Regions from separate parts of the Streptomyces sp. NPDC026417 genome, predicted to be linked through region 2. Evidence: riboswitches for the same ligand, from Rfam matches in the RefSeq annotation. Region 2 holds a riboswitch; each other region holds the start of a gene.

Region 1 (9,381 bases), on a different contig from region 2:
ACGGGCGAGGACGCGTGTGGGGAGCCGGGATGACCCTGGCCCGACCCTGAGATCGTCCCCGAGGCGGCCGGGGGAGCCCCGGCAAAGTAACGCCCCGTCGAAGATCAGGGGACTCTCGGGGGTCGACCCTGATGCTCCGCTCCGCCGGGCGTGTGACCATCGATGGCATGCCGGAAGCCGCAGCAGTGCCCCTCGACGTTCCGCGGCCGCCGCGCAAGCTCTACCGCAGCAGCGACGGCCGCTGGCTCGGGGGTGTCGCGCGGGGGCTCGCCGGGCATCTCGGGCTGCCCGTGGTGTGGGTGCGGCTGGTGTTCGTCGGCCTGTTCATGGCGGACGGGCTGGGGGCGCTGCTGTACGCCGCGTTCTGGTTCTTCGTGCCGCTGGGGGTCGGCGGCGTCGACGCCGGGCGCCCGCCCTCCGTCAGCACCGAGTCCGCGCCCGACGGCCGCCGCAGACTCGTGGCCCGCAAGCCCGACCGCGGCCAGATCGTCGCACTGCTGCTCATGGTCGTCGTGGCCATGGTCTTCGTCGGCAACGTGAATCTCGGCGGGGGAGCCAAGGCCTACCTCTGGCCGACCGTGCTCGTCGGCGCGGGCGTCGCCCTGGTCTGGCGCCAGGCGGACAACGCGCGGCGCGCCCGCTGGATGGAAGTGGGCCGCCGCAGACGCACGCTCACCCTGCTGCGCTCGGCGGCGGGCGTCCTGCTGGTCACCGCGGGCGTCTCGGGCATCTTCGTGCTCCAGGGCTCCGCGGCCCATCTCGGTTCCGTCCTCCAGGCGGCGCTCGCGGTCCTGGTCGGCATAGCGCTCCTCGCCGGCCCGTATCTCGTCCGCATGACCCAGGACCTGTCCGAGGAGCGGCTGATGCGCATCCGCGCCCAGGAGCGGGCGGAGGTCGCCGCCCACGTCCACGACTCGGTGCTGCACACCCTGACCCTGATCCAGCGCAACGCGGAGAACGCGGGCGAGGTCAGGCGCCTGGCCCGCGCCCAGGAGCGGGACCTGCGCGCCTGGCTCTACAAGCCGGAGGGCACCGGCAAGGACGAGGCCGAGGAACCGGACACCCTCGCCGAGGCGGTCCGGCGCAACGCGGCCGAGGTCGAGGACAAGCACGGCGTCCCCATCGAGGTCGTCGTGGTCGGGGACTGCCCGCTCGACGAGGGGCTCGGCGCACAGATGCAGGCCGCGAGGGAAGCGATGGTGAACGCCGCCAAGTACGGTGGCGAGGGCGGCGCCGTACAGGTCTTCGCCGAAGTCGAGGGCAGGACGGTCTTCGTGTCCGTCCGCGACCGCGGCCCCGGCTTCGACCTCGACGCGATACCCGCCGACCGCATGGGCGTCAGAGAATCGATCATCGGCCGCATGGAGCGCAACGGCGGCACGGCGCGACTGCGTGCGGTGCCGGACGGCGGCACGGAGGTCGAGCTGGAGATGGAGAGGGCGGAGAGTACGTCATGAGCGACGTGAGCGGGCCGGACGAGGCCAAGGGGCCCGCAGGGCCCGGAAGTTCTGCCGAAGCGGGCGAACCGGCCGCGGGCGGGCCCACCGAACCGGCCGCGGGTGGGCGCCGGGCGCGGGTCGTCCTCGTCGACGACCACCGCATGTTCCGTACGGGCGTGCAGGCCGAGATCGGGGAGACCGCGCGGACCGGTGTCGAGGTGGTCGGCGAGGCCGCGGACGTCGACCAGGCCGTCACGGTGATCACCGCCACCCGGCCCGAGGTGGTGCTCCTCGACGTCCACCTGCCGGGTGGCGGCGGCGTCGAAGTGCTGCGCCGCTGCGCGCCGTTGATGGCCGACCCCGAGCAGCCGGTGCGCTTCCTCGCGCTCTCCGTCTCGGACGCCGCCGAGGACGTGATCGGGGTGATCCGCGGCGGTGCCCGTGGCTACGTCACCAAGACCATCACCGGCACCGACCTGGTCGACTCCATCTTCCGCGTCCAGGACGGCGACGCGGTCTTCTCGCCCCGCCTGGCCGGCTTCGTCCTCGACGCCTTCGCCTCGACCGACGCCCCGCCCGTCGACGAGGACCTCGACCGGCTCACCCAGCGCGAGCGCGAGGTGCTGCGCCTCATCGCCCGCGGCTATGCGTACAAGGAGATCGCCAAGCAGCTGTTCATCTCCGTCAAGACGGTCGAGTCCCACGTCTCGGCGGTGCTGCGCAAGCTGCAGCTGTCCAACCGCCACGAGCTGACCCGCTGGGCCACGGCACGCCGGCTGGTGTGAGGGGCCGGCCGGCGGTTCACCGGGGCACCCCGGCCGCCGCCGGCCCCAGCACCCGCAGCGCCCACCGGTAGTGACGCACGGCCTTCGCGATCCCGAGCAGACCGGTCAGCCACAGGATCAGACCGGTGCCCAGCCCGAGGACGACGTCGCTGTGGGCGTGGCGGCCGGGTTCGGCCCCGGCCACCGCCGCGAGTGACGCCCACAGACCGATCGCACAGACGCCGGCCGAGGAGAGCAGCCAGAAGAGGCTGAGGCCGGGGGACCGCAGACGGGCGTCCGTCGGCGGATGGCTGTCCAGCACCAGCCAGGCGTCCAGGAGCTGCTGGATCTGCCGGTCGCGGCGCACGGCGACGGCGACCGCCGCGACGGACGGGGCGAGCGAGGCCAGCCCGAGCAGCGCGAAGATCGGCCCCAGGACGACCCCGGTGGGATCCCCCTGCTCGAACTGCTGCAGCGGCAGCACCAGCAGCGCCCAGCCGATGATCGCCACCAGCGACAGCAGCCACAGCAGCATGACCCGGTGCACCCCGAGGCTTCGCGCCCGCAACTCCTCCAGCGCCTGCCCGCGCTCGGCCAGCAGCGCCGTCCGGTCCGGCCAGGTCCGGATCTGCCAGGGCGGCGGAAGCTGCGGGAACAGGGAGGGGGACATCGGGACCTCTCGAACGGCGACGGGCGATGGTGCGGGGCGACGACGGGCGGTACGCGACTGTCGTCGACGCTACCGCGCGAACGTGCCCATGCCATCAGCGCGTACCCGGGTCCGGCCGGAATCCTTCACCTGCCGTACGGGGTCCTCACACCACCCGCGTAGCCCCCGCAAACGGCATCTGGTCGATCGGTGCCAGCCGCACGGGCGCCGACGGGTTGGGGGCGTGGATCATCTGGCCGTGCCCCACATAGATCCCCACATGGCTGATTCCGGAGTAGAAGAAGACCAGGTCCCCCGGCAGGAGTTCGGACCGGGAGACCCGTCGTCCGGTGCCGATCTGGGCGTACGTCGTGCGCGGCAGCGAGACGCCCGCGGCGCGGTACGCGGCCAGGGTGAGCCCCGAGCAGTCGAAGGCGTTGGGGCCGGTGGCGCCCCAGACGTAGGGACTGCCGAGCTTCTGGTAGGCGTACGCGACCGCGGCCGCCGCGCGGGAGTTGGGGGCCGTGGCCGCGGAGGCGCCCGTGGCGGGGCCGGCCTGCAGGGCAGCCGCGTCCCGCGCCGAGGAGCGGGACGCGTGCCCGGTGCCGCCGTCCGCCGAGAGCCGCGCACGCTGCTCGTCGGTGAGCCGGGACAGCAGCTGCCGCGCCTCGCCCAGCTTCCCGTTGATCTTCTTCTTCTGCCGCTTCAGCTCCGCCTGCCGGGACTTGAGGGAGGCGAGCTCGACATGGGCGGCCCCGCGCAGCTGCTCGATCTCCCGCAGCTGCTTGCGCACCCGCGCCACCGCCGACGCCTGCCGGCTCCCGGCGCGTTCGGCGAACGCGGCACCGTCCAGATAGCGGTCGGGGTCGTCGGAGAGTGCGAGCTGCACCGCCGGGTCGAGACCGCCGGTGCGGTACTGCGCGGCGGCGATCGCACCGAGCGCGTCCCGGGCCGAGTTGAGACGGTCGGTCCTGCGGGCCGCCTCGTCGCGCAGTGTCCTGAGCCGCCGTTCCCCCTTGTCGGCCTTCTCCTTCGCCCCGTTGTACTTCTCGGTGGCGACCTCCGCCTCCTGGTACAGCCGGTCGACCTTGGCCCTGACCTGCGCCGGGGACAGCTGGGGCTCGGCGTGGCCCGTTCCCTCGAACGCCGTGGCCGTCGCCGCGCCCGCGAGGGCGAGGGTGGCGGCGGTGCGGGCCGTCTGGCCGCCGAACGAGCGTGGTCCGGGCTTGCGGTGCGATGCCACGAGGGCACACATCCTTTCGCGACGACTCCTCCCGCACGGCCGCCCGAGCGAAAGGCGGTGACGCGTCCGACGGCGCCCGCGCAGGGGGAGCGGGACGCCGCCGGACCTTTCGGCGGAGGTGTCCGGCTGCCGCCCCTGGCCCGGGCGGCGGTGGAGAGCCGGTCACCTGGGGGAGGACGCTAAACCTGGTTGTGACCGGACCGTGACCCCATGTGCGGAAGTGACGCGAGAGGACCGCGAGGTGACCGTATGCGACCGGGATCGTGGCCCGCGGACGTCGGCTTGGCTCGGAGTGCTGACCGATGCGGCGGTTCTCCGGGCGGGGCCCGGGACGCCGGTGCTATGAGCCCACCGACCCGACCCGACCCGACCCGACCCGACCGACCCGGCCTGGTCCGACCTGACCCGTGCTGAACCGGCCCGGGCGGGCGGGCTCGGGGGTGGGGGCGGTGCAGGGGCGCGGCGGGGCCCCCGATTAGGCTCCGGCCCCATGGACGTACTCATCCATCTCTTCGTCGGCCTGCACATCATCGGGATCGCCGCGCTCCTCGGCGGCTTTCTCACCCAGATGAAGGCGATGGGCCGGGGCACGGCCCGGTTCGTCCCCGCGATGCTGCACGGCGCGCTCACCATGCTGGTCACGGGCGTCGTACTGGTCGGCCTCAATCAGGCCGACGACAACTCGCTCGACAACATCAAGATCGGCGTGAAGCTCGCCCTGCTGATCGTGATCCTGGGGCTCGTCTACGTGAAGCGCGACGAGGAGAAGGTCGGGAAGGGCGCCTTCGCCACGGTGGGCCTGCTGACCACGGCGAACATCTTCATCGCGGTGCTCTGGACCTGACCGCCGACCGCCGACCGCCGACCGCCGGTCCCGTTCGCCGGGCCCGGCCTCCGGCTTCGCACCGGACCGGGGCCCGGGCCCGGCGTGACCGTCGGGTCACGCCGGACACGGCCGCGGCGGCCCGCCCGCGGATCCGCCCTCAGGCGGGGCGCACCACGCTGTGGATCGACGACTCGCCGTCGTAGTAGATCGACTCCTCGCGGACGTACGCGCCCGGCTTCGGGGCGTGGATCATCATCCCGTTGCCGACGTACAGCCCGACGTGGCTGATGTCGTCGTAGAAGAAGACCAGGTCACCGGGCTTGATGTCGGAGAGCGGGACCGTGGTGCCCGCGTCGACCTGGTCCCAGGTGGTGCGCGGCAGGGAGACCCCGGCGGCCTTCCAGGCGGCCTGGGTGAGACCGGAGCAGTCGTACGAGTCCGGGCCCGTCGCGCCCCAGACGTACGGCTTGCCGATCTGCGCCCGGGCGAACGCGAGCGCCTTGTCGGCCTTGGTGGCGTACGACGCGTCGTCCGCCGTGCCGCCCGTACTGCCCGCCGTCGACCCCTGGTCCTGCGGGGCGGCCTCCTGGCGCTGCTTCTCCTCCGCGGCCTGCTGCCGGGCCAGTTCCTCGGCCTTGCGCTCGGCCTCGGCCCGCTTCTTCTCCTCGATCGCCGCGAGCCGCGCCTTCTCCTCGGCCGTGAGCTTCGAGAGCAGTCCGCGGGCGTCGGCGAGCTTGCGCTGCACCTCCGCCTTGGTCGACTTCAGCGTCCGCTGCGAGGTGGTCAGCTTCTCCAGGCTCTCGGAGGCCTCCGCCCGCTTCTTCGTCGTGGCCGCCTGCTCGGTGACGTAGTCGTCGACGGCCTCCTTCTGGCGAGTCGTCAGGCGGCTCATCAGCTGGGTCTGGTCGAAGTAGTCCTGCGGGTCGTCCGCGAGCAGGAGGGTCGCGGTGTCGGGGGCGGCGGCTCCCGTGCGGTACTGGGCGGCGGCGTACGAACCCAGTTCCTCGCGCGCGGTGTTGAGCTTCTCGGTGCGCTTGGCCACGTCGTCGAGGAGGGTGTCCACGCGACGGCGCTGCTTGGAGCTCTTCTCCTTGGCCGCGTTGTACTTCTGGGTGGCCGTCTCGGCCTGGTGGTAGAGGTCGTCCACCTTCTTCTGGACTTCCTCCAGGCTCGGCTTGGGCTCGGCCGGCGCGGCGTTCGCCGTCTGCGACAGCAGGGCCACGGAGGTGAGGGCGGCCGTGGCGAGACCCGGGGCCCGTACGCCCGCTACGCGCGTACCCGCGGGACGCCATTTGCGATGCGACGCCAAGAGAGGCGACTCCTTCCATGATCCGCCTACCGAGTTAGCTGTCGGGTTCGGGCGGGTGGTTCGGAAGGGTTGCCCTACGGTCCGCGCCCGACAAGGCGGTCGGACCGATTCACCCCAAAGGTCGGTGGGTCCCCGGCTCCGGCTGGCGCACAGGCGCGCCGGACTCGGCGGAGGCCGCGCGGCCCGGCGACGTTCGCCGGTGGGGGTCGGGCGGCCTGACCGGCACGCTAGCCAACGCGTGTGGCTTCTGTGAAGGTTGATGTTCGATATGCCCGATACATTTCCGTGACCTTTTTCGCGGAGGCCGAGACGAGCCGCCGGTCCGGATCGTTTTCCGGTACTTGTCCCGAATCATCCGGCGTGTTGTGCGTCTCGTTCACGCCATCACCGGAGGTGACAGCGCGGTTCCGGAGGGCGAGAGGGGTGCCGTCCCGCGGCCTCCGTACGCGGGTCCGCCGGCCCGGCGGGGAGCCCCTGCCCGGCCCGCCCTGCTCCCGGAAACCGGCCGAGTTCCGGAGGTGGCCGCGGGGTGTCAGTGGGGCGGCCTAGACTCGGAAGGCGATGAGCAGCCTCTTTGACGACAGCTTCCTGGCGGACCTCAAGCCCTCCGGGGCCCACGAGGGAGAGCCCCCGCCGCCGCCCGAGGACGGGACGCCCGAGCAGCTTCCGGACGACCTGTTCGGCGGCCGCTTCGACGTGCCCCCGAGCCGGGACGGCTACTACCGCGACGGCGCCGTCCGCCCCGCGGTGGACCCGGCGGCGCTGCTCGACGGTCTGAACGAGAACCAGCGCGCGGCCGTGGTGCACGCCGGCTCGCCCCTGCTCATCGTGGCCGGAGCCGGCTCCGGCAAGACCCGCGTGCTCACGCACCGCATCGCCCATCTGCTGGGCGAGCGCCATGTGCACCCCGGCCAGATCCTCGCGATCACCTTCACGAACAAGGCCGCGGGCGAGATGAAGGAGCGCGTCGAGCAGCTCGTCGGCCCCCGCGCGAACGCGATGTGGGTGATGACCTTCCACAGCGCGTGCGTCCGCATCCTGCGCCGCGAGTCGAAGAGGCTCGGCTTCACCTCCTCCTTCTCCATCTACGACGCCGCCGACTCCAAGCGCCTCATGGCCCTGGTCTGCCGCGACCTGGACCTCGACCCCAAGCGCTTCCCGCCCAAGTCCTTCAGCGCCAAGATCTCGAACCTGAAGAACGAGCTGATCGACGAGGAGGACTTCGCCGCCCAGGCCACCGACGGCTTCGAGAAGACCCTCGCCCAGGCCTACGCCATGTACCAGTCGCGCCTGCGCGAGGCCAACGCCCTCGACTTCGACGACCTGATCATGACGACGGTCAATCTGCTGCGCGCCTTCCCCGACGTGGCCGAGCACTACCGCCGCCGCTTCCGCCACGTGCTCGTCGACGAGTACCAGGACACCAACCACGCGCAGTACGCCCTCGTCCGCGAGCTCGTCGGCACCGGCGAGCACCCCGTGGACGTGCCCCCGGCCGAGGGTGACCTGCCGCCCGCCGAGCTGTGCGTCGTCGGTGACGCCGACCAGTCGATCTACGCGTTCCGCGGAGCGACGATCCGCAACATCCTCCAGTTCGAGGAGGACTACCCGGACGCGACCACAATCCTCCTGGAGCAGAACTACCGCTCCACGCAGACGATCCTGAGCGCCGCGAACGCCGTCATCGAGCGCAACGAGAGCCGCCGCCCCAAGAACCTGTGGACCAACGCCGGCGCCGGCGCCCGCATCACCGGCTACGTCGCCGACACCGAGCACGACGAGGCGCAGTTCGTCGCCGACGAGATAGACCGCCTCACCGACGCGGGCGAGGCCAAGGCCGGCGACGTCGCCGTCTTCTACCGGACGAACGCCCAGTCCCGTGTCTTCGAAGAGGTCTTCATCCGCGTCGGCCTGCCGTACAAGGTCGTCGGCGGCGTCCGCTTCTACGAGCGCAAGGAGGTCCGGGACGTCCTCGCGTATCTGCGCGTGCTGTCGAACCCGGAGGACTCGGTCCCGCTGCGCCGCATCATGAACGTGCCCAAGCGCGGCATCGGCGACCGCGCGGAGGCCATGATCGACGCCCTCGCCCAGCGGGAGAAGATCAGCTTCCCGCAGGCGCTGCGCCGCGTCGACGAGGCGTACGGCATGGCCGCCCGCTCGACCAACGCCGTCAAGCGGTTCAACACGCTGATGGAGGACCTGCGGACAATCGTCGAGTCGGGCGCCGGTCCGGCGACCGTCCTGGAAGCCGTCCTCGAACGCACCGGTTATCTGGCCGAGTTGCAGGCCTCGACCGATCCGCAGGACGAGACCCGCATCGAGAACCTCCAGGAACTCGCCGCCGTGGCCCTGGAGTTCGAGCAGGAGGCCGGTGAGGGAGAGGCGGCCGGCAGTCTCTCCGAGTTCCTGGAGCGGGTCGCGCTCGTCGCCGACTCCGACCAGATCCCCGACGAGGAGGACGGCAACGGAGTCATCACCCTGATGACCCTGCACACCGCCAAGGGCCTCGAGTTCCCGGTCGTCTTCCTGACCGGCATGGAGGACGGCGTCTTCCCGCACATGCGCGCACTCGGCCAGCCCAAGGAGCTGGAGGAGGAGCGCCGCCTGGCGTACGTGGGCATCACCCGCGCGCGGGAGCGGCTGTACCTGACGCGTTCCTCCATGCGCAGCGCCTGGGGCCAGCCCTCGTACAACCCGCCGTCCCGCTTCCTGGAGGAGATCCCGGACGCGCACCTGGACTGGAAGCGCACGGGCTCCATGGGCCCGGTGAAGTCGGGTCCGGTCTCGGGTGTGGCGGCCTCGCTCTCCTCGTCCCGCTCGCGTTCCGCGGCCTCGGGGGCGTCCGGTTTCGCGACGCGCCGCGGTGCGGCCGAGAAGCCGGTGGTCTCGCTGGCCGTCGGCGACCGGGTCACCCACGACCAGTTCGGTCTCGGCACGGTGGTCGGCGTGAAGGGCACGGGCGCCAACGCCGAGGCGACGGTCGACTTCGGGGAGCCCAAGCCCAAGCGGCTGCTCCTGCGGTACGCGCCTGTCGAGAAGCTGTAGGAAGGCCCGGTCCGGCGATCACCGCCGGGCCGCCCTCCGGCCCCCGGGCCGCCCGGAAACCGCCGCTCGCGCGCGGAGCCGACGCCGAAGCCGGAGCCCGTGCGGC
Region 2 (9,381 bases):
ACGACATGGGTTCCTGGGGCAATGAGTTGTCCACAGGCGTCCCTCCGGGGGCGGCGGCCCGTGACGACCCGAGCGAAGGTTGCCCGGGCCGAACCCGGTAAGACGTCGCTCACCGGGGCCGTCGGGCCGCGTTGCGACCTCCCGCGCCCGCGGGAGGCGACCCAGGCAGATGGAGGAGTGACAGGTGAAGGGCTTCCGCGGATTCATCCTGCGCGGCAATGTGGTCGACCTGGCGGTCGGCATCGTCATCGGGGCGGCCTTCACCGCCGTGGTGAACGGCTTCGTACGGGCCTTCCTCACCCCGCTGGTCGGGCTGGCGTCCGGCATCACCGGTGACCTCAGCCGCAAGAACTTCACGGCGGGCGGGACCGACTTCCCCTACGGCGAGTTCATCAATGCCACGATCAGCTTTCTGCTGGTGGCCACGGCCCTGTACTTCCTCGTCGTGCTGCCCGTGAACAAGCTGCACCAGCGCTTCGCACCGAGCCACGACGTGCAGGCGCCCAAGCGCGAGTGCCCCGAGTGCCTCAGCCCCGTGCCGACCGAGGCCCGCCGCTGCGCCTCCTGTACGAGTCCGCTGCCCGTCCTCCCCGCGCAGGCGACCGCGGAGGCGGAGTCGGGCACCGTCCCGGCGCGCCAGGAGCGATGACACCGCGGTCTGCTCGGGACCGGTGAAGCCGGTGGTGTTCGGGCACCGGGTGCTCCGGGTCCGGGAGTGCCGCCCCGGCTGTCCCGGACCGGCAGGGCCGCTGCCCGTTACGAGCGGTCCCTGGCGGGAAGTCGCAGGCCATGAACGTACCTGCGGCCTTTCGTGAACGTGATCACCGGTTGACGCGGCGGGTGGCCGCGTGGCGGTCGGACTGCGCGCGGCGCATGCTGCCCGCGGTGGAGAGCGCCGCCGAGAACACCAAGCTCTGGTGGGGCGCCGCCGCGGTCCTGACGGTGATCGGCGGGCGAGCCCGCCGAGGGGCGGCCGCGGGGCTGGTGAGCATGGCCGTCGCGGAGCTGGTGTCCAACGGCGTGCTCAAGCAGGTCTGCGGGCGGCACCGGCCGCCGAAGGAATGGATCGCGCACGAGGACGTCCACGACCGGCCCGACTCGTCCTCCTTCCCCTCCGGGCACACCGCCGCGGGTGTGGGGTTCGCCGCGGCGGTGGCCGCCGTGTCGCCCTGGGCGGGCGCGGTGTGCGCGGTACCGGCCGTGCTGGTGGCCGTCGAGCGCGTACACACCGGCGCGCACTACCCCTCCGACGTCGCCGCGGGGGCGGCCATCGGCCTTGCCGCGGCCGCGCTGGTGCACCGGGGGACCCGTCCCGTACTGCGGCTGCTGCCGTGACGGGGGCCCGGCAGCCGCTCAGTGGCGGTGGCCCTCGGTGCTCTCGGAGGGCGCCGTCTCCTCCGACGACCGGGTGACGCCGTCCGTCGTCCCGGCCCTGACGGTGAAGGCGGCCGTGCGGACGGTGCCGTGGTGCCGGAAGTCCAGGAAGAGGCGGTAGGTGCCGGAACTGGGCGCGGTGGCGCCGAAGGACACGACGGGGCCCGGCGCGGTCCTGCCGTCGCCGGGTTCGCCGTCGGGGTGCACGTGCAGGTAGGCCATGTCACCCGAGCGCAGGGCGACGAGATGGCCGTACGCGCCGAGGTAGGGCTGCAGGTCCGGGACGGGGCGGCCGTTCCTCCTGACCTCGAAATCGAGCGCTCCCGGCCTGCCCGGCCGCAGGTCGCCGTCGAGCGTGACGGTGTAGCCGTCGACCGTGGTGGTGCGGGACGGCTCGGGCGGCTCGGCCGGCCGGTAGGCACCGGAGGCCGCGAGGTCGGCGCCGAGGGTGAGGTTTCCGGCTCCCTTCGCCGCGGGGGTGAAGTCGGCGAAGACCCGGTAGGCGCCCGCGGCGGGCAGGTCGACCGGGGTGGACCAGGTGCCGTCCGCGGCCCGGACGGGGTGCAGGTGCCGGTAGGTGGCCAGGTCGCGTGAGGCCACGATCAGGTGCAGCTCCTTGGCGTGCTCGCGCTGGTACGCGGTGAGCCGCTTGCCCGACCGGTCGCGGACGGCGAAGCGCAGTTCGCTGCTCCGCCCGGCCCGCACGGTGGGTGTGTCGAGGTCGAGGGTGTAGCCGGCCTCGGAGACCTGCAGTCCTCCCGCGGCCGGCTCGCCGTCCTCGCGGTCGCCGGGGGCCGCTTCCGCGTGTGCGGAGTGCGTGGCCGGCTCGGCGCCGTCGGTTGCCGGCCCCACGGCGCCGCCGACGCCGTAGGCGGCGGTGAAGGACGCCGCGAGTGCGGCGCCGAACGCGGTGATCTTCACGGCGGTGTTCATGACGGCTCTCCCCTGTCAGGCGGGTCCCAGTGGTGCTCCCAGGGCGAGCGTATACCCCCGTGGGGTATCTGGAAAGCGCGGCGAGCTGCTTGTGGAAGGTACGGGGGAGGGGTATATCTTGGACGGCATCCCAGGTACCCCTGGGGGGTATATGTCGGGGAGTAGCGATGACTGTCACCGTGGCCGGGACGGAGAACCGGGTCGAACTCGCGATCGGCGGGATGACCTGCGCCTCGTGCGCCGCCAGGATCGAGAGGAAGCTCAACCGGATGGAGGGGGTCGATGCCGTCGTCAACTACGCCACCGAGAAGGCGAGGGTCGCGTACCGCGGCGAGTCGGTGTCCGTGGCGGACCTGATCGCCGCCGTGGAGGCCGCCGGCTACACCGCCACCGAACCGGACCCGCCGCGCACGGGCGTGGCGCCCGACGCCACCGCGCCGGCCGGTGCCGACGAACTGCGGCCGCTGCGGCAGCGGCTGATCACCGCCGTGGTGCTCGCGGTCCCGGTCGTCGCGATGGCGATGATCCCGGCCCTGCAGTTCACCTCCTGGCAGTGGCTCAGCCTCACCCTCGCCGCCCCCGTGGTCACCTATGCCGCCTGGCCCTTCCACCGTGCCGCCTGGACCAACGCCCGCCACGGCGCCGCCACCATGGACACGCTCGTCTCGGTGGGTACGTCGGCCGCCTTCGGATGGTCGCTGTGGGCGCTGTTCCTCGGTTCCGCCGGCACCCCCGGCATGACCCACCCCTTCGAGCTCACCATCGCCCGCGTCGACGGGGCCGGGAACATCTATCTGGAGGCGGCCGCCGGTGTCACCGCGTTCCTCCTGGCCGGCAGGTACTTCGAGGCACGCTCCAAGCGCCGGGCCGGTGCCGCCCTCAGGACACTGCTGGAGCTGGGGGCCAAGGAGGTCACCGTCCTGCGGGAGGGCCGCGAGCGGCTGATCCCCGTCGGTGAGCTGCGCGCCGGGGACCGCTTCGTCGTCCGGCCGGGGGAGAAGATCGCCACCGACGGCGTCGTCGTCGAGGGCGCCTCGGCGGTGGACGCCTCCCTGCTGACCGGCGAATCGGTGCCGGTCGAGACCGGTGTCGGTGACGCGGTCACGGGGGCCGCCCTGAACGCCGGTGGCCGACTGGTCGTCGAGGCCACCCGCGTCGGCGCCGACACCCAACTGGCCCGCATGGCCCGGCTGGTGGAGGACGCGCAGAGCGGAAAGGCGGCGGCCCAGCGCCTGGCCGACCGGATCTCCGCCGTGTTCGTGCCCGTCGTCATCGCCCTCGCGCTCGGCACCCTCGGCTTCTGGCTGGGCAGCGGGGCCGGCCTCACGGCCGCGTTCACCGCGGCGGTGGCCGTCCTGGTCATCGCCTGCCCCTGTGCCCTGGGCCTGGCGACCCCCACCGCGCTCATGGTCGGCACGGGGCGCGGCGCGCAGTTGGGCATTCTGATCAAGGGTCCCGAGATGCTGGAGACCACCCGCGGGGTCGACACGATCCTCCTGGACAAGACCGGCACCGTCACCACCGGGCGGATGACGCTGCTCGCCGTCCACACCGCCGACGGGGCCGACGAGGCCGAGGTGCTGCGGCTTGCGGGAGCCCTGGAGCACGCCTCGGAGCATCCCGTCGCCCGGGCCGTCGTCGCCGCGGCGACCGAGCGGGACCTCGCCCTGCCCGTCCCGGAGGATTTCGCGGGCATCGCCGGACTGGGGGTGCAGGGCGTCGTGGACGGACACGCCGTCCTCGCCGGCCGCGTCCGCCTCCTGCGGGAGAGGGCGGTGAGCCTGCCCGCCGGACTGGAGCGCGCCGCGGCCGGGGCCGAGGCCGCCGGGCGCACCGCGGTCGTGGTCGCCTGGGACGGGGAGGCCCGCGCGGTCCTGGAGGTCGCCGACGCGGTCAAGGAGACCAGTGCCGAGGCCGTCCGGCGGCTGCGCGGCCTCGGCCTCACGCCGGTGCTGCTGACCGGGGACAACAGGACGGTCGCCGCGTCCGTGGCGGCCGAGGTCGGCATCGACGAGGTGATCGCGGAGGTCATGCCCGAGGACAAGGCCGGTGTCGTCGAGCGCCTTCAGGGCCAAGGCCGCAGCGTCGCCATGGTCGGGGACGGCGTCAACGACGCCGCCGCCCTGGCCCGGGCCGACCTCGGCCTCGCGATGGGCACCGGCACCGACGCGGCCATCGAGGCCGCCGATCTCACCCTCGTCCGCGGCGACCTGCGGGCGGCGGCCGACGCGATCCGGCTGGCCCGCAGGACCCTGCGCACCATCAGGTCCAACCTGTTCTGGGCCTTCGCCTACAACGTCGCCGCCCTGCCGCTCGCCGCGGCGGGCCTGCTCAATCCGATGATCGCCGGAGCCGCCATGGCGCTCTCCTCGGTCTTCGTGGTCGGCAACTCCCTGCGGCTGCGCGGCTTCCGGGCCCTCGCCTGACGGCGTCCGCACCGCCTCCGGTGCGAGGCGTCACCCGGACCGGGGTGACGCCTCGCCGCGTCGCGCGTCCCCCCTGTCGCTTCTGGGTGTTCTGCCCGTTTTGCCTGCAAAGCGGCCAACTAGCAATGAATTAGGGCCTGGTGGCGTGCGGTCGAGTGAGCAGCGTCATAACGGTGACAATGCGTGGCGTTCCGGGATTCTCAAATCCGCAGCATTTCCGGGGGGATTACGGACCAGGAAAGATCGCCTATCCACGGACAGTGACCGCCAATTCGGGCATGGATCAAGAAAGGGGTGTGCACAGAAACCCCACAAGCTTGTCGACGCACTCTCATGTCGCTTACGTTCACCCTCACTCCGGACGGACGCCCAATCCTGCCGCCGCCCGGAATCCCGCACACTCACCCGTACACGGCAGGAGCGGGGGACCCACAGGCACGACGCCTGTTCCGGTCTCCGGAACAGGCTTGGGGTAAAGCCGCGCGCAACGCGGCCGGGCATCTCCAGCTCGCACCCGACAGCTCACCTCGCAGGCGCCGGAGAGGAATTCGCCATGCCCGCCAAGGGTAAGCACCGCCGTCCGAAGTCCCTGCGCTTCTCCCGCACCATCGCCGTCGCCGGAACCGGTGGCGCCGCGCTCGCGCTGCCCTTGATGGGAGCCGCCGGCGCCCACGCCGCCACCCCGACGGCCGCCGTCTCCTCCGCCGCGGAGAAGACCGTCGCCTCCGCTCCCGTCGCCGCCCAGAAGGCCACGACGAAGACGTACGCGGTGAAGTCCGGCGACTCCCTCGCGAAGATCGCTGACGAGCAGCACGTCAGCGGCGGCTGGAAGAAGCTCTACGCCGACAACCGCAAGGTCATCGGCGGCGACCCCGCGCTGATCCACCCCGGCCTGAAGCTGACCCTCGGCGGCAAGGCCGCGGCCAAGGCCGCCCCGTCGTCCGGCACGAGCACCCAGACGACCAAGACCCAGGCCGCTCCGGCCGCCAACACCTCCGGCTACACGCTGCCCGTCGAGGGCGCCACGGTCGGCACCTCCTACAGGACCGCGGGCAGCATGTGGTCCAGCGGCTACCACACCGGCGTCGACTTCGTGGTCCCGACCGGCACCTCCATCAAGTCCGTGGGCCCGGGCACCGTCGTCTCGGCCGGCTGGGGCGGCGCCTACGGCAACCAGGTCGTCATCCGGCACACCGACGGCCAGTACTCCCAGTACGCCCACATGTCCTCGCTGTCCGTCTCGGCCGGGCAGACCGTGACCGGCGGCCAGCAGATAGGCCTGTCCGGCGCGACCGGCAACGTCACCGGACCGCACCTGCACTTCGAGATCCGCACCAGCCCGGACTACGGCTCGGACGTGGACCCGATCGCGTACCTCCGCGCGCACGGCGTCTCCATCGGCTGACGCCCGCACCGCCGCCGAAGGCCGGACCCCCGATCCCCGGGGTCCGGCCTTCGGCGTGCCACGCGTGCGCGGGCGTTGAGGCTCGTCAACCGCCCCTGTACGGCGCCTTATTCCGGGATTGACCAATACTTGACGAGTGGCTTATCTCACCGCCCGTCAACCCCTTCCTACGGTCGCGTAGCTCACATCGCACGGTGAATCATGGGCCGATGTGGCAGACGATTCGAAGAGTGACAACAGAGCAGTGATCGGGTCGTACGTGGCGGTGGGGGACAGCTTCACCGAGGGCGTCGGCGATCCCGGTCCGGACGGGGCCTTCGTCGGCTGGGCCGACCGGTTCGCGGTGCTGCTCGCCGACCGGCGCCCCGAGGGCGACTTCGGCTACACCAATCTCGCCGTACGCGGGAAGCTGCTGGACCAGATCGTCGAGAGCCAGCTCCAGCAGGCCAAGGCGCTGGCCCCGGACCTGGTCTCCTTCTGCGCGGGCGGCAACGACATCATCCGGCCGGGCACCGACCCCGACGAGGTCGCCGAGCGCTTCGAGCGGGCGGTCGCCGACCTCACGTCGGCCGTCGGCACCGTCCTCGTGACCACCGGGTTCGACACCCGCGGCGTGCCCGTGCTCAAGCATCTGCGCGGCAAGATCGCCACGTACAACGGGCATGTGCGGGCGATCGCCGACCGCTACGGCTGCCCGGTGCTCGACCTGTGGTCCCTGAGGACCATCCAGGACCGGCGTGCCTGGGACGGCGACCGGCTGCATCTCTCGCCCGAGGGCCACACCCGGGTCGCCCTGCGGGCCGGCCAGGTCCTCGGCCTGGAGGTCCCGGCGGACCCCGACCAGCCCTGGCCGCCGCTGCCGCCGCGGGGCACCTTCGAGATGCGCCGCGACAACATCCAGTGGGCCCGGGAGTATCTGGTGCCGTGGATCGGACGCCGGCTGCGCGGCGAGTCCTCCGGGGACCACGTGGCGGCCAAGGGCAGCCTGTCGCCGGACGACATCAAGCTGCGGATCGCACCGGCGGTGTGAGGGGCGGCGGGCCGGGGTCCCGGTGACTCCGGTGCCGGCCCGGCGTGTGCGAGGTCGGCCGGGGTGTGGTCCTTTCGCAGTGCGGCGCCGAGCCGTGCCGAGCAGCGCCCCAGCCGGGCCGTACCGCGCCGAGCCGGGTCCGAGCCGGTCCCGTCCGATCCGCTCGTCCGGGGTCGGACGGGCGGAGGTGGCCGGGCAGGGACGGGGGGGCCGGTGTTCTCGGCTGCCGGGGTTCAGCCGGGCGGGGAAGTCAGCGCCTCGCGCTCCAGGCCCAGTTCGCGTGCGAGGGCCTCGTCCACCCAGGCCCGGGTGCGCGCCCGCGACACCGCACCGGGGTACGCGGTCATCTGCACGGCGAGACCGTCCAGCAGGGCGGTGAGCCGCAGGGCCGCGCCCATGGCGTCCGGGCACCGGAACTCGCCCGCGGCCACGCCCTCCGCGATCACCTCGGCGATCGCGGCCTTCCACTGCCGGTCGAGATCCTGGGTGACCTCCCGCAGACCCGGCTCGCGCAGGGCCACGGCCCAGCCCTCGATCCACAGCCGCCAACCCTTGGCCTGCCCGGTCGGCGCGTACCAGCGGACCGCCGCGCGCAGCCGCTTCAGCGCCGAGGTGCGGCGGCCCAGCAGTTTGCGCAGCCGGGCGAGATCGTCCTCGGCGGCGAACGTGAACGCCTCGGCGACCAGCTTCTCCTTGGTCGAGAAGTGGTACAGGACCAGCGCGTTGCTGACGCCGAGCGCCGTGGCCACGTCGGCGATGCGCACCGCCGCCACGCCGCGCTCCTCGATCTGCCCGATGGCAGCCCGCAGCAGCTCCTCCCGCCGCTGGACCACACTCAACCGCACTCTCGCCACGCGGCAACCCTAATCCGTCGCCCGGGACACGGCGGACACGGACCCTGGCCCGGAGGCGGGCGGCGGACCGCCGTCCGGGACGCAACGCCCGGCCGTCACCGGTACCAGCCGAACCGTTCCGCGATGACCGGCAGCCGGTCGGCGACGATGGCGTGGGCCGCGGCCCGGGGCGTCGTGCCGTCCGCCTCCGCGCGGTCCAGCATCAGCCCGACGAGGGCGCGCATCGAGCGCCGGGTGTGCGCGAACGCCTCGCCCGCGTCCGGGCCGATGTCGCCGAACAGCGTCCACCACCACCAGGCGTTCGTACCGGAGTTGACCACCACATCGGGCAGCACGGTGACCCCGCGCGCGGCGAGCAGTTCCTCGGCCTCGGGCAGGACGGGCATGTTGGCGGCCTCCACGATCCAACGGGCCGTGACCCGGTCCTGGTTGACGCAGTCGATCGCATACGACACGGCCGCCGGGACCAGCACCTCGGCGTCGGTGAACAGCCAGGCGTCACCGGGCAGTTCGCGGTCCTGCGGACGCAGCGCACCGCGGTCGACCCTCCCGTGCGCGTCCCGCGCGGCCAGCAGGGCGTCGACGTCGAGTCCCCGGGGGTTGGCGATGGTGCCCTTGACGTCGGCGACCGCCACGACGGTGAGCCCCGCGCGGGCGAGGAACCGCGTCGTGGCCCCGCCCATGGTGCCCAGGCCCTGCACGGACACCCGGGTCCCGGGGTACGGCACGCCGGCCCGGTCCAGCGCCGCGAGCACGGACTCGGCGACACCGCAGCCGCCGGCCAGTTCGTCGAGCCCGATGCCGTCCACCTCGACCGCGAACGCCTCCGCGAGCCGGCGGCGGGCCGCCGTCTCGTCGTCGAGCAGCGGGTACACCGCCTGGATGGAGGAGACGAGCCCCGCCTCGGCCGCCGCCCGGTCGATCACGTCCTGGCCGAGCCCGAGGTCCTCGCCGGTGGCCCAGACGTTCTCCAGGTAGGGGCGCATCGCGCGCAGGTACCGCACGAGCACGCCGTACGCCTCCGGGTGCCGGGGGTCGCAGTCGATGCCGCCCTTGGCGCCGCCCAGGGGGATGTAGCGGCCCGTCGGGTCGTAGTGGAGCGCCTCTTTCATGGTCATGCCGCGTGCGAGCCCCGCGACCTCGTCGGCCGTGCACCCCTCCCGCATCCGCAGCCCGCCGCTGGCGACGCCCCGGACCAGCCGGTCGACGACGAGATGGCCGGTGCGTCCGGTGACGTGGTCCGTCCAGGTCAGCTTGATGAGCGGGGCGTCGTCGCGGGCGGTCATACGGGCTCCTGGGGGCGGCGGTCGTCATGGGGCGGGCGGATGCGCGGCGGTCACGGCGTACGGGCGAGGCTGC
Region 3 (9,381 bases), on a different contig from region 2:
GAGAAGCCCGACGTCGCCGGCGCCGTCGACGAGGTCAAGCGGCTGCTCGGCGAGGGCCGTATCACCCAGGCCGTCGACATCCTCGGCGCGATCCTGCCGGCCGCCGCCGCCCAGCACGGCGAGCACTCGCCGGTCGTCCGCACGCTGCGCAAGCAGTACGCGGCCACCCTCATGGACGACGGGCAGTACCGGCGGGCCCTGCCCGAGCTGCGCCGCCTCGCCGACGAGCGGGCCGCCGAGGCCGGGCAGGCCGACACGCAGTCGCTGCGCTTCCGCTACGAGGCCGCCCAGTGCCTGGAGCAGCTCGGCGAACCGGCGGCCGCGCTGGCGGAGTACCGCGCCCTGCTGCCGTACTACGAGAACCAGTACGTCGCCGGCGACCCCGAGCTGTCCCTGGAGGTCCGCCGCCGCATCGGGCATCTCCTGCTCGCGCTCGGCGACCGCGCCGCCGCCCACGACACGCTGGCCAGGCTGCTGCACGACGTGGAGCGGCTGCGGGGTCCCGGGCATCCGGTGGCGGCCGAGATCCGCCGGACGCTGCAGTGGCTGGGGCAGGTCCGGGGCTGACCGCGACCCGCCGGGCACGCGCCTGCGGGGCCGACGGCAACGCTGTGCAAGGCGGTTGCCCGGTCACCGGGGGGCCGGGACCGGGGCGCGCCCGTCGCGATCACGGACCGACGCGCCCACCGGCGGGCCGCCCGGCCGCGCACGGAGGCCCCCGCCCGGCGGGGTGGGGCCGGCGGTTCGCGGGCCGACCTGATGGTCCGCGGGCGGACTTGCCGGTGCGACGGTGCCCGAAGTCCTCGCGAATCGTTGGTCGAATGGGTGGCCGAGAGCTGTGCCACTGCCTAACATCGATCACCGCAAGACCTTGTGCACCGTCGCACAATCTCCTCAGGAGGCTTCCTTGCACCGCCGCCGTCGCTCCGCGCTCGTCCTCTCCGCCGCGATCATCGCCGCGGCTCCCCTTCTCACCGCCTGCGGCAGCGACGCGCACCCCGGTGCCGCCGCCGTCGTCGGCGGCCAGCGGATCACGGTCGGCCAGCTGGAGAGCCGGGTGAACGAGGTGCGCACGGCGCAGCGCGAGGCCACCGAGGACGACGCCCAGTACGAGCAGGCCGTCGCCAAGACCGGCAGCCTGACCCGCGACACCTTGCACAGCCTGGTGCTGGACCGGGTCCTGGCGCGTGCGGCGAAGGACGCGGGCGTGAGCGTCACCCGCAAGGACACCCAGCAGATGCGCGCCGGGCTGGAACGGCAGGCGGGCGGCGCCAAGGCGCTGGAGACGGCCTGGCTCCAGCAGTACGGAGTGGCCCCGGCGCGCCTCGACGACAGCCTGCGCACCGAGATCGAGGCCCAGAAGCTCGCCGCGGCGCTCGGCGCCGACATGAACACCGAGGCGGGCAAGGCCACGTTCTGGAAGGCCATGTCCGACGCCTCCGAGAAGCTCCACGTCGACCTGAACCCGCGCTACGGCACCTGGGACGTCGAGAAGAGCAGCCGCGTCGACGCGAAGACGCCGTGGCTGCGCGAGGTCACGGCGGCGTCCCAGAAGCCTGCCTAGCCTTCGGGGCACCCCCGCGCACTGTGGACAAACGGTTCAGCCGTCCGGTCGGCGGCCGCCGCGACCGGGCGCCTGGCCTGTGGACAACCGCCGGAAGCGTCGGCGGGGTGGGTTACGTTCGAAGGGTGAACGCAACCAGCCTCGACGGCGATCCGAACGCGAGCGGCTCCGACACCCGCGCCCCCGGCCGCGACACCCCCGCGCCCGACGGGGAGACCCCGGCCCCCGGCCGTATCGTCCTGCTCACCACCAGCCACCGGGTCGCCCCGGGGCTGCTGTCCTGGCCCGCCTGGCAGGCGCTGCGCTCGGCCGACCGCGTCCTGTGCGGGGACGGCGCCCACCCGCAGCTGCCGTATCTGCGCGAGGCCGGCATCGAGGTCGACGAGGCGTCCCCGGCCGCCGAGGAACTGCTCGACCACTGCGCCGGCGGTCGCACCGTGGTGGTCGTCGCCACCGGTGAGGGCGAGCCGCGGCTGACCGACGGTCTCGCCCGGCTCGCCGGCTCCGGCCGCATACGGATGCCGGAGCTCGAACTGCTCCCCGCCTCCTACGACCTGCCGGGCGCCCGCCTCCTCGACCTCGTCCAGGTGATGGACCGCATCCGCGCCGAGTGCCCCTGGTCGTCCCGGCAGACCCACGAGGGCCTGGCGAAGTACGGCATCGAGGAGGCCTACGAACTGGTCGAGGCCATCGAGGAGGGCGACCGGGACGAGCTGAGGGAGGAGCTCGGCGACGTGCTGCTCCAGGTCGTCTTCCACGCCCGGATCGCCGAGGAGGGCCGCCCCGAGGACGGAGCCGAGCCCTTCTCGATCGACGACGTGGCCGGTGGCATCGTCGCCAAGCTCATCCACCGGCATCCGCACGTGTTCGGTGACGCGACCGCCTCCACCCCGGAGGAGGTCAAGGAGCACTGGCTGCGCACGAAGGCCGTGGAGAAGCGGCGGACATCCGTGACGGAGGGCATCCCGCTGGGGCAGCCGGGCCTGGCCCTGGCGGCGAAGCTCGCCTCGCGCGTCCGCACGGCCGGGCTGGACGTTCCGGTCCCGCGGGGCGAGGGCGTGGGTTACGAGCTGCTCGCGGCGGCCGCTCGCGCGGAGGCGGCGGGCGTCGACCCGGAGACCGCCCTGAGAGCGGCGGCCCGCGCGTACCGGGACGCGATCAGGGCGGCGGAGGAGGCGGGGAGGACCGCGGGCTGAGCCCCCTGCGGGGCACGGCCGGGCATGCCGTGCCGGTCGGCGCCGACGTGGTCCGGGACGTGGAGCCCGGTCCGCCTGTGTGGTCAGGGGCCGCGGTGTCCGGTCCGGCGGTGCGGTCAGGGAAGCCGTGGCGGGTCAGCAGCCGGGGGCGCGGCTCGCCGGGTTGTGCCAGCTCGGCCGGGGCCGGTCCAGGAACCACTCCGCGGGGCCCGACGGCCGCGTGCCGAACTCCCCGGCATGGGGCAGGAGGTCGTGGAAGATCCGCCCGGGCGCGGTGCCGAGGGCGGGCAGGGCCTCGCCGATCTCCTCGACGAGTCCGGCCGGACCGGCGAGGTAGACGTCGTGCCGGTCCCAGTTGGCCCGGTTGCCGAGCGCCGTGAGCAGCCGCTCGGTGGCCTGCGCCTTGGGCCGGCCGGGCGCGGGCGTGATGAAGGTGACGGCGAGCCGGGGGAGCCGCGCCCGCAGCGCGTCGATGGCGGTCCGGTCGTAGACGTACGCGAGATCGCGGGCGACGACGAAGAGCCGGGAGTCGTACGGTGCCGCGTTCGGGCCGCCGTACTCCGCCTGCTCGATCCGCTCGATCCGTTCGAGCTGCTCCAGTTGCTGCAGGAGGGCCTTGACGGGGGCCCAGCCGGTCCCGGCGGCGATGAAGGTGACGGGCCGGTCCTCCGGCGGCCGCAGGATGAGTCCGCCGCCCGGGGAGCCGAGCCGGAGCACGTCGCCCTCCCGGGTCTGCCGTACCAGCGCGGTGGAGAGCAGTCCTTCCTCGACGCGGCTGACGTGCAGGTCGACGGTGTGGTCGGGCCGGGGCGCGTTGGCCACCGAGTAGGGGCGCCAGATGCCCGGTAAGTAGGGCACGTTGACACTGACGTACTGCCCCGGGAGATGGCCGAGCGGCCGGACCGGCCGCAGGGTCAGCAGGACGATGTCCCGGCCGAACCGCCGGCGGGCGACGACCTCGGCGTCGAACCAGGGGGGTTCGCCGTCGTGCTCGGCGTCCCGGGCCCCCCGGAGCATCGCCTCCGCGATCGTCGCGTACGCCTCCCCCCAGGCCTTCTCGACCTCCGCGTTCCAGGACGGCCCCGCGACCGCGGCGAACGCGGCGATCAGACTCGCTCCCACGGCCGCGTAGTGCTCGGGCTCCGCCAGGTACTTCCGGTGGTCCCTTCCGAGCTCTCCGAGGTATTCCGCCAGCGTCGGGTCCTCCAGCCGCGCCACGACCTGGGTGAGGGCGGCGAACAGCCGGTCCCGCTGTCGTTCCATGTCCTCGGGGAAGTCCAGCGGGAAGAGCCCGCGGACGGCCGGGTGGTGCCGGAACAGGTGCGCATAGAAGTACTTGACCGCGAACTCGGCCCGTCTCTCGACGACCGCGAAGCTGGATCTGAGTATTTCGGGGTCCACGGGCGGAATGTAGGGAGTTCCCGATCCGCGAAGTCAAGTGGCGGACGATTTACGGACAGTCCGGGGCGAACTGTCCGGCGGGCGGGAGAGGGACGCGCTCGTGACCCCGGATACCGTCGGCGGGTGACCGAAGACCCCGTACCTCCCGCCGACCGGAACAGCGCTCCCACCGGAACCCCCGCCGACGGCCCCGGCGGCACACCTGCCGGGAGCACGCCCGCCGGGAGCGCGCCCGCCCCCGAGCTCTTCACCTGGGAGTTCGCCGCCGACCCGTACCCGGCGTACGCCTGGCTCCGGGAGCACGCGCCCGTGCACCGGACGCGGTTGCCGAGCGGTGTGGAGGCCTGGCTGGTCACGCGGTACGGGGACGCCCGGCAGGCCCTCGCGGACGGCCGGCTCAGCAAGAACCCGGCCCACCACGACGAGCCCGCGCACGCCAAGGGGAAGACGGGCATCCCGGGCGAGCGCAAGGCCGAGCTGATGACCCATCTGCTGAACATCGACCCGCCGGACCACACCCGGCTGCGCCGCCTGGTCAGCAAGGCGTTCACCCCCCGGCGGGTGGCCGAGTTCGCCCCCCGGGTCCAGGAACTCGCCGACGGCCTCATCGACCGGTTCGCCGACCGGGGCAGCGCCGACCTGATCCACGACTTCGCGTTCCCGCTCCCGATCTACGCCATCTGCGACCTCCTCGGCGTTCCGCGCGAGGACCAGGACGACTTCCGGGACTGGGCGGGCATGATGATCCGGCACGGGGGCGGACCGCGGGGCGGTGTCGCCCGGTCGGTCAAGAAGATGCGGGGCTATCTCGCGGAGCTGATCCACCGGAAGCGGGCGGCGCTCACGGACCGTCCGGAACCCGGCGAGGACCTCATCTCCGGACTCATCCGGGCCTCGGACCACGGTGAGCACCTCACCGAGAACGAGGCCGCGGCGATGGCCTTCATCCTCCTCTTCGCCGGTTTCGAGACGACGGTCAACCTCATCGGCAACGGGACCTACGCCCTGCTCACCCATCCCGAGCAGCGGCGGCGGCTGCAGTCCTCCCTCGCCGCCGGAGAGACCGCCCTGCTGGAGACGGGTGTCGAGGAACTCCTCCGCTTCGACGGGCCCGTGGAGCTGGCCACCTGGCGGTTCGCCACCGAGGCGGTCCGGCTCGGCGGACAGGACATCGCCGCCGGCGACCCCGTCCTCGTCGTCCTCGCGGCCGCCGACCGCGACCCCGAGCGCTTCGAACAGCCGGACACCCTGGACCTCTCGCGGCGCGACAACCAGCACCTCGGATACGGGCACGGCATCCACTACTGCCTCGGTGCGCCGCTCGCCCGGCTGGAGGGGCAGACCGCCCTGGCCACGCTGCTCACCCGGCTCCCTGACCTGCAACTCGCCGGCGACCCGGCCGACCTGCGCTGGCGGGGCGGTCTCATCATGCGGGGACTGCGCACGCTTCCGGTGGAGTTCACGCCTGCCCGATAGGGCGTGCCGGGGAGCCCGTGTGCCGCCCGGACCGTACGCGGATGCGGCCCGTTCAAACATGACACACCGTCAATACTGTGATCTTCACGTGATCTGCGCTGCATCGACTTGTGACAAGCGTTCGAGTCCCGATACGTTCACGCATCAACGCGGTGGATCTTCCGTCGCGTCTGTCATTGCTGTCTCCGAAAGGCCACCGCATGCTCTCCGGGAACGGTCGTCACCGTCGCCCCCGCCAGGCTCCGGCGCTCATCGTCGCGGCAGGAGTAACCGGATCGGCCATCGCCATCCCGTTGCTCGGCGCAACCGGCGCGAGCGCCGCAGACGGCACCACGTGGGACCGGGTCGCGGAGTGCGAGAGCGGCGGCTCCTGGAGTGCCGACAGCGGCAACGGGTACTACGGCGGCCTGCAGATGACCCAGGAGAACTGGGAGAAGTACGGCGGCCTGGCGTACGCGCCGAGCCCCGACGAGGCCAGCCGCTCGCAGCAGATAGCCGTCGCCGAGAAGCTTCTCGACGGACAGGGCCTGGCCGCCTGGCCCACCTGCGGGCCGCTCTCCGGCCTCAGCAAGAAGTCGGCCTCCGTCGAGGTCGACACGGGCATCGGCGAGGACCCCTCGTCGCCGACCGGTTCCGCCTCGCCGGATTCGTCCCCTTCGGACGACTCGTCCGGTTCGGGCGGCCTGTCGAACGGCAGCCCCTCGGGCAAGCCTTCCGCGAGCGCGTCCGCCGACCCGTCGAAGTCCGGCGCGGCCTCGGGGGCGACGTCGAAGCCGAGCAAGGACGCCGGCGACTCCAAGGGTGCGGACAACTCGGACACGGGCAAGGCGAAAGCGGACGACTCGGACAAGTCGGGTCGGAGTGAAGCCCCTTCGGGCGGGTCCGCGAGCGAAGCGGCCGGCACCGGCCGGCACCGCGGCGGCATCGCCGAGGACGAGGCGGGCTCGGGCGCGACCGCCGGGCGCGCACAGGAGTCCTCCGGCCGCCACGCCTCGCGCAGCGCCGACGCCACGTCCGACGCGACGGAAGGCTCGTACACGGTCCGTCTCGGGGACAGTCTCACGAGCATCGCCGACTCCCTTGCGGTCCAGGGCGGGTGGAGTGAGCTGTACGAGGTGAACGAGAAGACGGTCGGCGCCGACCCGGACCTCATTCACCCCGGTCAGAGCCTTGAGGTCACCGAAGACTAAGTGGTCGTCAGGCGGCGAATCGGGTACAAAACAGCGGTAGTTCACGTCATGGTTCGCACCGCAATGTCCGGTTTGGTGAGAGTGAGACATGAGTCTCAGAAGCCCTGATCGTCTTTGAAATTCCGGCGGTCGCGTGTCTACGGTCGTGACCGCTCGCCACAGCGGGCCCCGACGGTCGCAACGCCGAATCCTGCCAGCGGCCGTCCGGGAACAGTCGTCGCGCAAGCGCCGCAGGCAGGAGCGGGGGACCCAAGGTAAGTGCCGGGCCCGGGAGTTGAGAGACCTCCGGGAACGGCTTGGGGTGAAGTCGGGCGCCAGCGGCGCACGACCGGGCACTCACCCGCCCGAACCCGACAGCTCACCTCGCAGGCGTCGGTGAGGGGATCACTTCATGCTGCTCAACAGCAAGGGCAAGCACCGCCGCCCGTCCAAGGCCGCCCGTGTCGCCACGCTCGCCGGTGTCACCGGTGTCGCCATCGCCGCTCCGCTGATGGCCGCCGGCAACGCCTCCGCCGCCACCACCTCCGAGTGGGACGCCGTCGCCCAGTGCGAGTCCGGCGGCAACTGGTCCATCAACACCGGCAACGGCTACTACGGCGGTCTGCAGTTCTCCGCCTCCACCTGGTCCGCGTACGGCGGCTCCGCCTACGCCTCCACGGCCGACCAGGCCTCCAAGTCCGAGCAGATCGCCGTCGCCGAGAAGGTGCTCGCCGCGCAGGGCAAGGGTGCCTGGCCGACCTGCGGCACCGGCCTGTCCGGCGCCTCCACCGGCGGCACCTCGACGGACACCGGTTCGCAGAGCACGGCTCAGCCGCAGCAGCAGGCCCCCCAGTCGCAGGACCAGCGCGCCTCGCGTTCCTCGGAGCGGGAGACCGCCAAGAAGACCGTCGAGACCCCGACCGGCAAGAAGGTCGAGAAGGGTGACGGCGAGTACAAGGTCGTCAAGGGCGACACCCTCAGCTCCATCGCCGAGGAGAAGAAGGTCAAGGGCGGCTGGCAGAAGCTGTTCAAGCTGAACAAGGACATCGTCGACGATGCCGACTTCATCTTCCCGGGTCAGCAGCTCCACCTCAGCTGACACCGGCTGACTTCGGCCTCCGGGCCGATCCCGGCCCTCCCCCGCGCGGGGTCTCCCCCCAGGGGACCCCGTGAGGGCCATCCCGTCCCCACGGGCTCCCCGCTCCGGTGCGTGTTCCCCCGTACGCACCGGAGCGGGGCATTTTCATGTGTGCGCCGGGACCGCCGGTCGCGGCGGTACCTGTACGGGGCAGGTTTTTGTTCCGTTCGGAAACAATTTACTCTCGGTTCTGTCCATGGGGTGGTCGACCGGCTGGCCGATCGCCCCGGGCCGGTTAGGCTCATGTCGCGGAGCCGACCGCGGCTCCGTGCAGCAGCGGGCCAAGGGGCTCCGCGTACCCGCGTCACATCCCAGAAGGAGATGCTCGTGCCGTCCATCGACGTCGTCGTAGCCCGGGAAATCCTCGACTCGCGAGGGAACCCCACCGTCGAGGTCGAGGTCGGCCTCGACGACGGCAGCACGGGTCGTGCCGCCGTTCCCTCCGGCGCCTCCACCGGTGCCTTCGAGGCCATCGAGCTGCGCGACGGTGACCCCAACCGCTACCAGGGCAAGGGTGTCGAGAAGGCCGTCCTCGCGGTCATCGAGCAGATCGGCCCGGAGCTCGTCGGCTACGACGCCACCGAGCAGCGCCTGATCGACCAGGCGATGTTCGACCTGGACGCCACCGACAACAAGGGCTCGCTCGGCGCCAACGCCATCCTCGGCGTCTCCCTCGCCGTCGCGCACGCCGCCTCCGAGGCCAGCGACCTGCCGCTGTTCCGCTACCTGGGCGGTCCGAACGCGCACCTGCTGCCCGTCCCGATGATGAACATCCTGAACGGCGGCTCGCACGCCGACTCCAACGTGGACATCCAGGAGTTCATGATCGCGCCGATCGGTGCGGAGTCCTTCTCCGAGGCGCTGCGCTGGGGCGCCGAGGTCTACCACACCCTCAAGAAGGTGCTGAAGACCAAGGGTCTGTCCACGGGCCTCGGCGACGAGGGCGGCTTCGCCCCGAACCTGGAGTCCAACCGCGCCGCGCTCGACCTCATCATCGAGGCCATCAAGCAGGCCGGCTACGTCCCCGGTGAGCAGATCGCGCTCGCGCTCGACGTCGCCGCGTCCGAGTTCTACAAGGACGGCAACTACGAGTTCGAGGGCAAGTCCCGCTCGGCCGCCGAGATGACCGAGTACTACGAGGAGCTCGTCTCCGCCTACCCGCTGGTCTCCATCGAGGACCCGCTGTACGAGGACGACTGGGCCGGCTGGAAGGTCATCACCGACAAGCTGGGCGACAAGGTCCAGATCGTCGGCGACGACCTCTTCGTCACCAACCCGGAGCGCCTGGCCCGCGGCATCGAGGAGGGCTCCGCCAACGCCCTGCTCGTCAAGGTCAACCAGATCGGCTCGCTGACCGAGACCCTGGACGCCGTCGAGCTGGCCCAGCGCAACGGCTTCAAGTGCATGATGTCCCACCGCTCCGGCGAGACCGAGGAC

Evidence for each region. Region 2 has a riboswitch for cyclic di-AMP ahead of ACZ4NT_RS22545 (M23 family metallopeptidase). Riboswitches for the same ligand answer to the same signal wherever they lie in the genome.
Region 1: another riboswitch for cyclic di-AMP. It lies ahead of ACZ4NT_RS30910 (NlpC/P60 family protein); the one in region 2 lies ahead of ACZ4NT_RS22545 (M23 family metallopeptidase).
Region 3: another riboswitch for cyclic di-AMP. It lies ahead of ACZ4NT_RS25280 (LysM peptidoglycan-binding domain-containing protein); the one in region 2 lies ahead of ACZ4NT_RS22545 (M23 family metallopeptidase).

The regions. Positions count from the first base shown of each region.
Region 1 is NZ_JBVHPY010000023.1:120,066-129,446, reverse strand. It holds gene ACZ4NT_RS30935 (ATP-binding protein) at 132-1,457, shown strand; gene ACZ4NT_RS30930 (response regulator transcription factor) at 1,463-2,224, shown strand; gene ACZ4NT_RS30925 (hypothetical protein) at 2,241-2,873, opposite strand; gene ACZ4NT_RS30920 (C40 family peptidase) at 3,019-4,095, opposite strand; gene ACZ4NT_RS30915 (hypothetical protein) at 4,586-4,939, shown strand; gene ACZ4NT_RS30910 (NlpC/P60 family protein) at 5,079-6,230, opposite strand; cyclic di-AMP (ydaO/yuaA leader) riboswitch at 6,239-6,410, opposite strand; gene pcrA (DNA helicase PcrA) at 6,792-9,275, shown strand.
Region 2 is NZ_JBVHPY010000014.1:132,960-142,340, forward strand. It holds gene mscL (large conductance mechanosensitive channel protein MscL) at 185-649, shown strand; gene ACZ4NT_RS22530 (phosphatase PAP2 family protein) at 790-1,335, shown strand; gene ACZ4NT_RS22535 (hypothetical protein) at 1,354-2,307, opposite strand; gene ACZ4NT_RS22540 (heavy metal translocating P-type ATPase) at 2,475-4,733, shown strand; cyclic di-AMP (ydaO/yuaA leader) riboswitch at 5,126-5,282, shown strand; gene ACZ4NT_RS22545 (M23 family metallopeptidase) at 5,287-6,138, shown strand; gene ACZ4NT_RS22550 (SGNH/GDSL hydrolase family protein) at 6,383-7,168, shown strand; gene ACZ4NT_RS22555 (TetR/AcrR family transcriptional regulator) at 7,402-8,022, opposite strand; gene ACZ4NT_RS22560 (Glu/Leu/Phe/Val dehydrogenase dimerization domain-containing protein) at 8,118-9,308, opposite strand.
Region 3 is NZ_JBVHPY010000017.1:38,275-47,655, reverse strand. It holds gene ACZ4NT_RS25310 (protein kinase domain-containing protein) at 1-567, shown strand, start outside; gene ACZ4NT_RS25305 (SurA N-terminal domain-containing protein) at 908-1,564, shown strand; gene ACZ4NT_RS25300 (nucleoside triphosphate pyrophosphohydrolase) at 1,690-2,760, shown strand; gene ACZ4NT_RS25295 (globin domain-containing protein) at 2,896-4,161, opposite strand; gene ACZ4NT_RS25290 (cytochrome P450 family protein) at 4,285-5,637, shown strand; gene ACZ4NT_RS25285 (transglycosylase family protein) at 5,838-6,827, shown strand; cyclic di-AMP (ydaO/yuaA leader) riboswitch at 7,044-7,214, shown strand; gene ACZ4NT_RS25280 (LysM peptidoglycan-binding domain-containing protein) at 7,219-7,905, shown strand; gene eno (phosphopyruvate hydratase) at 8,266-9,381, shown strand, end outside.